3 regions of the Comamonas thiooxydans genome follow, and region 3 is predicted to be linked to each of the others. Evidence: predicted binding sites of a transcription regulator. Region 3 holds the regulator's gene; each other region holds the start of a gene.
The links. Region 3 encodes FNR, which switches genes on or off when oxygen is low (the NO sensors DNR and NnrR bind a similar motif). Its sites were predicted from a motif close to TTGATNNNNATCAA; they were not measured.
Positions count from the first base shown of each region.

Region 1: a site for FNR is predicted at 1,399-1,412, ahead of clpB (ATP-dependent chaperone ClpB). Genes of this name have one in related genera too.
Region 2: a site for FNR is predicted at 1,755-1,768, ahead of CTR2_RS11535 (universal stress protein). Genes of this name have one in related genera too.

Region 1 is NZ_AP026738.1:1,197,467-1,200,721, forward strand. It holds gene CTR2_RS05435 (hypothetical protein) at 10-336, opposite strand; gene CTR2_RS05440 (hypothetical protein) at 350-604, opposite strand; gene CTR2_RS05445 (molybdenum cofactor biosynthesis protein MoaE) at 658-1,116, shown strand; gene clpB (ATP-dependent chaperone ClpB) at 1,530-3,255, shown strand, end outside.
Region 2 is NZ_AP026738.1:2,504,605-2,507,859, forward strand. It holds gene pobA (4-hydroxybenzoate 3-monooxygenase) at 1-87, shown strand, start outside; gene CTR2_RS11525 (2OG-Fe dioxygenase family protein) at 282-1,061, shown strand; gene CTR2_RS11530 (hypothetical protein) at 1,251-1,724, shown strand; gene CTR2_RS11535 (universal stress protein) at 1,882-2,319, shown strand; gene CTR2_RS11540 (bacteriohemerythrin) at 2,386-2,943, opposite strand; gene CTR2_RS11545 (Bug family tripartite tricarboxylate transporter substrate binding protein) at 3,029-3,255, opposite strand, start outside.
Region 3 is NZ_AP026738.1:2,147,421-2,150,675, forward strand. It holds gene CTR2_RS09865 (FixH family protein) at 1-250, shown strand, start outside; gene CTR2_RS09870 (hypothetical protein) at 515-778, shown strand; gene fnr (fumarate/nitrate reduction transcriptional regulator Fnr) at 842-1,564, opposite strand; gene hemN (oxygen-independent coproporphyrinogen III oxidase) at 1,833-3,215, shown strand; gene CTR2_RS09885 (sulfite exporter TauE/SafE family protein) at 3,219-3,255, shown strand, end outside.

The DNA.
Region 1 (3,255 bases), 950 kb from region 3:
TCCGGGCTTTCAGGCCGGGTCTGTAGGCGTGGGGAACTGCGGTGCACGCCATTCCAGCAGCTCGGCCAGGCGCTGCACGATCCAGCCCGCTTCAAGCGCTGTGACGACCGAGCCCTCCGGGGCCAGGCCCGCATGCATGCCCAGCAGTACCTGCTCTTCTGAGGAATTTCCCGAGTGATAAAGCGTCTGTGCCTGTTCGGTCAGATGGCTTGCCAGGTCTTCGCACAGCTCATAGCGTGCGACGACCTCGGCAATTGGGGCGGACAGCTTGCCGCTGCGCGTGCGAAACAGCTCGGCAAAGCTGGGCGGCGGCTGAATCTGGCTGGTGTCGTCCATAGGGCCTTGACCTTTAGCTCGGCTCGAACAGGCGCTCGAAACGCTCGATGTCCACGGCCAGTTCGCAGGTAATGAGCTGGCCCGATTTGTTGTCGCGCTTGCGGTGGGCGGCAAACAGCGTGGCCTTGCCCTTGAAGTTGTAGTCGGGCAGGTGGATCAGCTCATAGGGATAGGGCACAAAGAGCTGGAACTCGAAAATCATCCGGTGCTCATTGCGCGGAGAAGGGTACAGCGTGTACTCCGGCAGATTGATGGTTTGTGTGGCCATGGCCCAATGCTAATGCGCCAGACATGCCCATGCTGGCCTGCGACAATGCAGGCATGACTGCAGCACGTGTATCCATTCAGACCCAGGACTTTGACCTCTCGGCCGAGATTGCCGCCTTGCGCGCCGGCGATGCACGCGTGGGCGCGGTCTGCAGCTTTGTCGGCACGGTACGCGACCGCAACGAGGGCGATGCCGTCTCCAGCATGGAGCTCGAGCACTACCCCGGCATGACCGAGAAGTCGATCGAGGCCATCATCGACAAGGCCGTGGCGCGCTTTGGCATCTATGGCGCGCGCGTGATTCACCGTATCGGCCTGCTGCAGCCCATGGATCAGATCGTGCTGGTGGCCGTGACCAGCGCCCACCGCGGCAAATCCTTCGAGGCCTGCGAATACATCATGGACTATCTGAAGTCCGAAGCGCCGTTCTGGAAGAAAGAGCAGACCGGGCAGGGCGCACGCTGGGTGGATGCTCGTGTCAGCGACGAACAGGCGCTGGCACGGTGGCAGTAAGGACAGCAGCCGTCCGAGCGCTGGCCCATATCGGAGCCCTGTCGGCCCAGGCTTGGTGGCGCCCGATCGTGTGCATCGGTGCATGCTCTTGAGAAATCTATGAATAAAAATGCCTCTGGCGCTGATGTATAAAGCGTAAGTCGCTATGGTTCTTGGTGGCTCCCGGGTTTGTTGACTCTGACAGGTATGGGGCTGCAATCTTGCGCATTGTGGGTTTGCGCCTACATTGGATCTGGCTTTGACGCGCGATGCTCGAATCTGGCCTCTGGCGCAGGGCGCTGTTTGATCTTTGTCAAATCACAGGCTTGCTGCCGTCTTCTGCGCCGCTTTATTGCCCTTTCCGGTCTTGAAATTCACCACCTGGCTATCAGATAAATCAGCAATGAATCTGATTGGAGCGAAAGCGACAAACCATGCGAATTGACAAACTGACGACCAAATTCCAAGAAGCCTTGGCCGACGCGCAGTCCCTGGCGCTCGGTGCTGATCAATCCACCATCGACCCTCTGCACCTGCTGGTGGCCATGCTGCGCCAGGACGACGGCCCGCGCGCGCTGCTGCAGCGCGCCGGCGGCAATGTGCAACAACTCAAGAACCTGGCCGAACAGGCCATGGCTGATCTGCCGCGCGTGCAGCAGCAAGGCGATGTGCAGGTCGGCTCCGAGCTGGCCCGCCTGCTGCAGGCCTCGGAGAAGGAAGCGCTCAAGCGCGGTGACCAGTTCATCGCCAGCGAGCTGTTTCTGCTGGCGCTGGCCGATGCCGCAGGCTCGGCCACGCGTGCCGGTGCCTTGCTCAAGCAAAGCGGCGTGAGCAAGTCCAGCCTGGAAGCGGCCATCAATGCCGTGCGAGGAGGTCAGAACGTGGACAGTGCAGAAGCCGAAGGCCAGCGCGAAGCGCTCAAGAAATACACGCTGGACCTGACCGAGCGCGCCCGCAGCGGCAAGCTCGATCCCGTGATCGGCCGCGACGATGAAATCCGCCGCGCCATCCAGGTGCTGCAGCGCCGCAGCAAGAACAACCCCGTGCTCATCGGCGAGCCCGGCGTGGGCAAGACCGCCATTGTCGAAGGCCTGGCCCAGCGCATCGTGGCCGGCGAGGTGCCCGAGAGCCTGCAGAACAAGCGCGTGCTGTCGCTGGACATGGCGGGCCTGCTGGCCGGTGCCAAGTACCGCGGCGACTTCGAGGAGCGCCTCAAATCCGTGCTCAAGGAAATCGCACAGGACGAAGGCCGCATCATTCTTTTCATCGACGAGATCCACACCATGGTGGGCGCCGGCAAGGCCGATGGCGCCATGGACGCCGGCAATATGCTCAAGCCCGCACTGGCGCGCGGGGAGCTGCATTGCGTTGGTGCGACCACGCTCGATGAATACCGCAAGTACATCGAAAAGGATGCCGCTCTGGAGCGCCGCTTCCAGAAGGTCATCGTGGACGAGCCTTCGGTGGAGGACACGATTGCCATTCTGCGCGGCTTGCAGGTGAAGTACGAGGCGCATCACAACGTCGACATCACCGACCCCGCGATCGTTGCCGCTGCGGAGCTGAGCCATCGCTATATCACCGACCGCTTTCTGCCCGACAAGGCCATCGACCTGATCGACGAGGCTGCGGCCAAGATCAAGATCGAGATGGACTCCAAGCCCGAGGTAATGGACAAGCTCGAGCGCCGCATGATTCAGCTCAAGATCGAGCGCGAAGCCATGAAGCGCGAAAAGGATGAGGCTTCGCAAAAGCGTCTGCAGCTGATCGAGGAAGAGCTGGAGAGCCTGGAGCGCGAGTACGCCGACCTCGAGGAAATCTGGAAGGCCGAGAAGGCCAGTGCGCTGGGCTCGGAGCAGATCCGCAAGGAAGTGGATCAGTTGCGCATACAGATCGAGGAGTTCAAGCGCAAGGGCGATTTCAACAAGGTGGCCGAGCTGCAGTACGGCAAGCTGCCCGCACTCGAGAAGCAGCTGCATGAAGCCCAGGCCAAGGAAGAAGGCCAGGACGGCGCAACGGCCAACAAGCTGCTGCGCACCCAGGTCGGTGCCGAAGAGATCGCCGAGGTGGTGAGCCGTGCCACGGGCATCCCCGTGGCCAAGATGATGCAGGGCGAAAAAGACAAGCTGCTGCACATGGAAGACAAGCTGCACGAGCGCG
Region 2 (3,255 bases), 360 kb from region 3:
CAGGAAGCCGAGCTGGACTACATCGTTCACTCCGAAGCCGGCTCGACCTCGCTGGCCGAGAACTATGTGGGTCTGCCCCTGGTGTAAGCCTGCGAACTGATCGCTCTCGTCACTATCGTGATGATGCCTGGTACCTTCTTGGCGCCAGGCTGTCTGCCTGCATCGCTGTGTGCGATGCAGGCATTTTTTCATCCATGCAATTTGGTTGATGCTGCCTTGCGTAAATTTTGATGCCGAGCCACAAGCCAGCGGGGCCTGCGAGGAGTAAGCTTGCCGACCTTATGGCGCACATCATGTTTTCCCCTCCCTATATTGCCGCTGCCGAGGCAGCCCAGTCCTTGCGCACGCGCGGCTATGCCGTGCTGCAGCCCGAGGACTTCGCCCAGTGGATGGGCCTGAGCGTGAGCGATCTGCATGTCATGGATGCGGATTGGCAGGGCCTGCCGCCCGATGCCTTCCTCAAGGATGGCGGCCGCTATCGCCGCCGCCGTCATTCCTGTTTTGTCAGCGAAGGCGATCAGGTGCAGCAGGTGCCCCACCGCGCCCACTGGCAGCCCGTGGAATACAACGCGCTGCATGGCGGCATGCAGCGCATGTTCGAGCCCATGCTGGACAGCACGACGACGAGCGCGGCATGGCTGGAGATGATCAATGCTCTGGGGCAACTGGCCGATCAGGTGTTCTGCACCGACGAGCGGCATGAGCGCTGGTTTGTCGAGGCGCACCAGTTCCGCATCGACACCACGGACGGCATCGGACGGCCCACGCCCGAGGGCGCGCACCGCGACGGCGTCGATCTGGTCGCCGTGCTGCTGGTGGGGCGCAAGGGCGTCAAAGGGGGCGAGACCCGGGTGTTCGAAGCGACCGGCCCCAATGGCCAGCGCTTCACGCTGACCGAGCCCTGGTCCGTGATGCTGCTCGACGACGCGCGCATGATTCATGAAACCACGCCGATTCAGCCCGCCGAGCCTGGGGGCGTGCGCGACACGCTGGTGCTGACCTATCGCCGCGGCAACTTCCAGGGTGCCGAGCTCCAGCAGCAGCAGGGTCAGGCTGCTTGATTGAGCCGGAGGGCTTTGTTCGGAAAATTTGGGCAAAACTGTAACGTGCTCAATACGTCAAAGTGACGGCCTCAACACTGCATGATGCAGGCTTGTCGCGGCGAAGCTTTCGCCTCTTCGAGTCTTCCCTGCATCCAACAAGCCAGATCAGCTGGCCAACGCCACGCCTAGCAGAGCGTGGTTTTTTATATGAATCGCTTTTACGCCCTTAGTATTTCAGTGCTGACCGCTCTTGTCACCGTAGCGGCCTGCAAGCCTTCGCAAGACCGTCCGGCGCAGGCGGCCTACACCAAGGAGCCCACGATCTACTTTCGCAATGGCCTTGAGATTACCCTCGGCGATACCTCGGTACCGATTCACGGCGTGGAGGAGTGCCCTTATGGTCTGGCCGCGCCGGCCGGGGCCGTGGTCGAGCTCAATGATGCCAAGTGCATTCGACTCTCGGACGATACCGAGCAGATCGTCGTGATGCTGGACATGCCGGGCGGCATCGTCCAGGAGGAATGGACCGTGCGTCGCGATGCGCCCAGCAAACCCCATGAGCCAGCCTTCAAAAATGTATCCCTGCTGCGCCCAGACGGCACGCGCATCAGGATCACCGACAAGTCCGACACTTTGCTGGAAAAGTGCTACGAATACCAGACGGCCCATGTCTGTATCTGAGCCAGACCTCAGCCAGCGTGAACTTCAGGGTTGATTCATGTCAACACGCTGAGGCATGATGAAGGCAGACTCAACGCTATTTCAAGAGCGGCATCTGCCCCGGGCCTCTGGCTTGAGGTCCTTGTCGCCTGCAACCTGAAAGGAGAAACATATGTCCATGTTCAATCACATTCTGGTTCCGGTCGACGGCTCCAAGCCCTCCATGCTGGCGGCGCACAAGGCCGCGGAGCTTTCCAAGGTCTTCGGCAGCGCCGTGACGGCGGTGTATGTGGTCGATCCCTATCCTTTCACCGGCGTGGGCGCCGACTTTGCCTATGGCCAGTCACAGTATCTGAGCGCGGCCACCGCCGAAGCCAACACCGCCCTGGATGCGGTCAAGGCCATCATGGATGAGGCGGGCGTGCCCGTGAAGACGCTGGTGGGCGAGGGCCATGCCGTGCATGAAGGCATTGTGCGCACCATGGAAAGCGTGGGTGCCGATCTCGTCGTCATGGGCTCGCAGGGGCGACGTGGCCTTGAGAAGCTGATGCTGGGCAGCGTCACCCAGCGCGTGCTTGGCGCCGTGCGCGTGCCGGTGCTGGTCGTGCGCGAGTGAGCGTCAGGCGGCTGCCCACGAAGCAACGGCTCCTCAGGGAGCCGTTTTTCTTGTGAGCAAGGGTGCTCAGCGATTGAGCAGTCGGGCCAGCCAGCCTTTCTTCTTCTGCTGCAATTCCAACTCCTGCAGCACTTCCGCTTTGAGTCGTTCTTTTTCTGCCGTGTGTCCGCTCTCTTTGGACATCATGCGCAGATAGACCTTGGCCGAGTCCACATAGCCATGGTCTTCGTTGCGGATGTGGTTGAACAGCCAGCGCGAGAGCATGCCATGCAGTTCGGCGGCCACATCCTCGCCCGCATCGAAGCGGGTCTGCATCTCGATCACGCGGCGCGTGAACAGCTCGTGCACTTTTTTGTGCGGCCCGGCGAACATGTAGCCGGCGCTCTCGATCAGGCTTTCCTCGAAGACGAAGTGCGAGACGGTGTAGTCGATCATCTCCCCGATGACATCGCCCAGACCTTCGCGGTCGGGCGAGCTGCGCAATTCGTAGAGCCGGTTGATGTAATCGACGATACGGCGGTGCTGCCGGTCGATCTCCGCAATCCCGGTGTCCAGCTCGGGGACCCAGACCAGCAATGCCATGATGTTCTCCAGAAATTCAAGGGTTTCCGGAGAAGTATTCACGAGCCTGTCATATGCCGCATTGATGCAGATCAGGCCTATCCGCGCCAGGCAGGGCGGCGCGAATCCTGCGCGCCGCGTCGGGATGTCACTCGATCTTGGCGCCCGAGGATTCGACGACCTGTTTGGACTGCTTGAAGTCGGCCTGGAACATCTTGTCGAAGTTGGCGACACTCATGGACTGGGGCTCGGCGCCCTGGGTCAGAATGGCCTCGCGCACCTCGGGCATGGCCAGCAGCTTGTTCACTTCGACATTGACCTTGGTCACGATGGACGAGGGCGTGCCCTTGGGCATGAACAGGCCGTACCAGGTAC
Region 3 (3,255 bases):
CGGCAAGCCCTGGTGGAAGTTTGCCCATGTCTGGCTCATCATCGCCGGTCCGGTAATCGTGGTGATTGCCGGCTTTGCCACGGCATACATCGCACTGAGCAGGCCCGATCCCGTGATTGACCCTGACTACTACCGCCATGGCATGGAAATCAACCAGCGCCTGAGCGAAAGTGAAAAAAGCCTGGCCCCAGCAGTCACCGGCCGCAATCATGCGGCCACGCCAGCCAAGGACCATCCGCTGGATCGCTGAGCGCTCCGGAGCTTGCTCCTTGCTCCGCCAAGGTCGCTTTTGCGGCCTTTTTTGTTGCCGATATCAAAATCAGAGCGTGGTGCGCATGCTCCGTATAACGTTGATGTAGACGTAAATGGTTTTTTGATATTCAGATAGCGCAGGATGCTACTGAAAAGAGAGCAATTCAGGGTTTCCCGCCACGGTGCATGCCCGAAGTCCTGCATGAACGGTCACCACTGTTGTGCAAAATATGACCAAGCCCACAGCCCAAGGAGAATCAGGATGGATGCTCGACGCTGGATGTGGATTGTCTGGCCGGCCTTTCTGGCGGCGGCAATCATGGAGATGGTGGTTTTCGCCTTTGTGGATCCGCTGGATGTGCACTGGCTGGGTTCCCCCCTGGACTGGTCGCGCCAGGCCATCTATACGGTCGCTTTTTTTGCCTTCTGGGTCGTGACCCTGGTCGGAGGTGCGATGACGGTGATGCTGGGGCGCTCCGTCAGCGATCTCAATGGCGGCATCGTTTCGGAGCCTCTGCCCGAGTAACTCGCGCAGACAAAAAAGCCCGCTGTCCGCGGGCTTTGTCCTGAGAGTGTCTGCCGACTTGGTTCAGCTCTGACATTGCTGGCTGTTGACGATGCGTTTGAGCGCCTCGGTATCCAGGATGCGCAGGTGGCGCTGCTTGACTTCCACAATGCCTTCCTCTGCAAATTTGGAGAAAGTGCGGCTCACGGTCTCGAGCTTGAGGCCCAGGTAACTGCCGATTTCTTCGCGCGTCATGCGCAGCACCAGCTCCGACTTGGAAAAGCCGCGTGCCGACAGACGCTGAACCAGGTTCAGCACAAAGGCCGCCAGGCGCTCTTCGGCCCGCATGCTGCCCAGCAGCAGCATCACGCCATGCTCGCGCACGATTTCGCGGCTCATGACCTTGTGCACATGGTTCTGCAGGGCCGTGACCTCGCGCGAGAGCTGCTCCAGTTTGTCAAACGGCATGACGCAGACCTCGGCGTCTTCCAGAGCCACGGCATCACAAGTGTGGTGGTCGTTGACGATGCCGTCCAGACCAATGATTTCGCCAGCCATCTGAAAGCCTGTGACCTGATCGCGTCCGTCTTCGGTGGCCACGCTGGTCTTGAAGAAGCCGGTTCGAATGGCATACAGCGAGGTGAACTCTTCGCCATTGCGAAACAGCAGCCCGCCGCGCTTGACCTTGCGGCGCGTGGCCACAATCTCGTCAATGCGCTCCATTTGTTCATCGTCCAGGCCCATGGGCATGCACAGTTCACGCAGATTGCAGTTGGAGCAGGATGCTTTGATGGTCTGAAGATTCATGGGCTTTTAGCAACGGCGCAGACAGACACAGAGTGGAGAGTCGCGCTGGTCATTGACCTCGTGGTTGAAGATGAGATGGATCAAATTGTCGCAGCACTTGCCTTGAGGTCTCTTGATTTTCATCAAGGACAGGGTGATTGCCTTGGGGCACATTGCCTATATTCGTTCAAAAACATGCGCTTTTGCCTATTTTGGGCATGATTTTCAGGATCTGATTTCCATTGAAATATGCTCCATACAGAGTGTGGGCGCACCCTAACTCCCAGTTATGACCGCAGTCACACCTGAGTTGCTGAGCCGCTTCGATATCCCCGGCCCACGCTACACATCGTTCCCAACAGCCGACCGTTTTGTTGAGGCTTTTGGTGCAGACGACTACATACTGGCACTCAAGCAGCGCAAGACGCATTCTGGCTCGCGCGCTTTGCCCCTGTCCGTTTATGTGCATGTGCCGTTCTGTGAGTCGCTTTGCTATTACTGCGCCTGCAACAAGATCGTGACCAAGCATCATGAAAAGGCTGCCGAGTATCTGGACTACTTGAGCCGCGAGCTGGCCATGCATACCGAGCATTGCGGCAAAGGCCAGCTCGTAAGCCAGCTGCATCTGGGCGGAGGCACACCGACCTTCTTCAGCGATGCAGAGTTGCAGCAGCTGATGGTCTTGATGCGTGAGCATTTCAAGCTGGATCCCGCGGGCGAGTACTCCATCGAGGTCGATCCGCGCACCGTCAGCAACGAGCGGCTGAGAGCTCTCAAGGACATGGGGTTCAATCGACTGAGCTTTGGCGTGCAGGACTTTGATCCCGCGGTGCAGAAAGCGGTGCACCGCGAGCAGCCCGCCGAGCAAGTATTTGCGCTGGTGGCCGAGGCACGCCGCCTGGGCTTTGTCTCCATCAATGTGGATCTGATCTACGGCTTGCCCAGACAAACGCCCGAGTCTTTTGCGCGCACGCTGGCACAGGTCAATGAGCTGCGTCCCGATCGCATTGCACTGTATGCCTATGCGCATCTGCCCGAGCGCTTCAAGCCGCAAAGGCGTATCGAATCGGCAGACCTGCCCATGGGACAGGACAAGCTGAACATGCTCTCCGGCGCCATTGATGCATTCATGAATGGCGGCTATGTCTATGTAGGCATGGACCACTTTGCATTGCCTGACGACTCTCTGGCCATTGCCAAGCGCCAGGGGCGCCTGCATCGCAACTTTCAGGGCTACAGTACCCAGCCTGATTGCGACCTGATTGCACTGGGCGTATCGGCTATCGGCAAAGTGGGTGCGACCTACAGTCAGAACGTCAAGACTCTTGAAGAGTATTACGATGCCGTCGATGGCGGCATGTTGCCCGTGCAGCGCGGACTGGCGCTTTCGCGTGATGATCTGGTGCGCAGAGCCGTCATCATGTCCATCATGTGCCAGGGCTCTGTCCTGTATGAGCCCATGGAGCAGGCCTGGCTCATCAATTTCCGCGAGTACTTCGCTGCGGAGCTGGATGCGCTGGCAGAGATGCAGCGCAACGGCTTGGTCGAGCTGTCCGTCGAGGGCTTCAGGGTCACTGGCCTGGGCTGGTTTTTTGTGCGCGGAGTAGCCATGCTGTTTGACCGATATTTGCAGGCCGACCGGAACCGCGCCCGCTTTTCGCGCATCATCTAGCGCATGTTGTTTTCGCTGGTCTGGACTGCTTTGATCATGG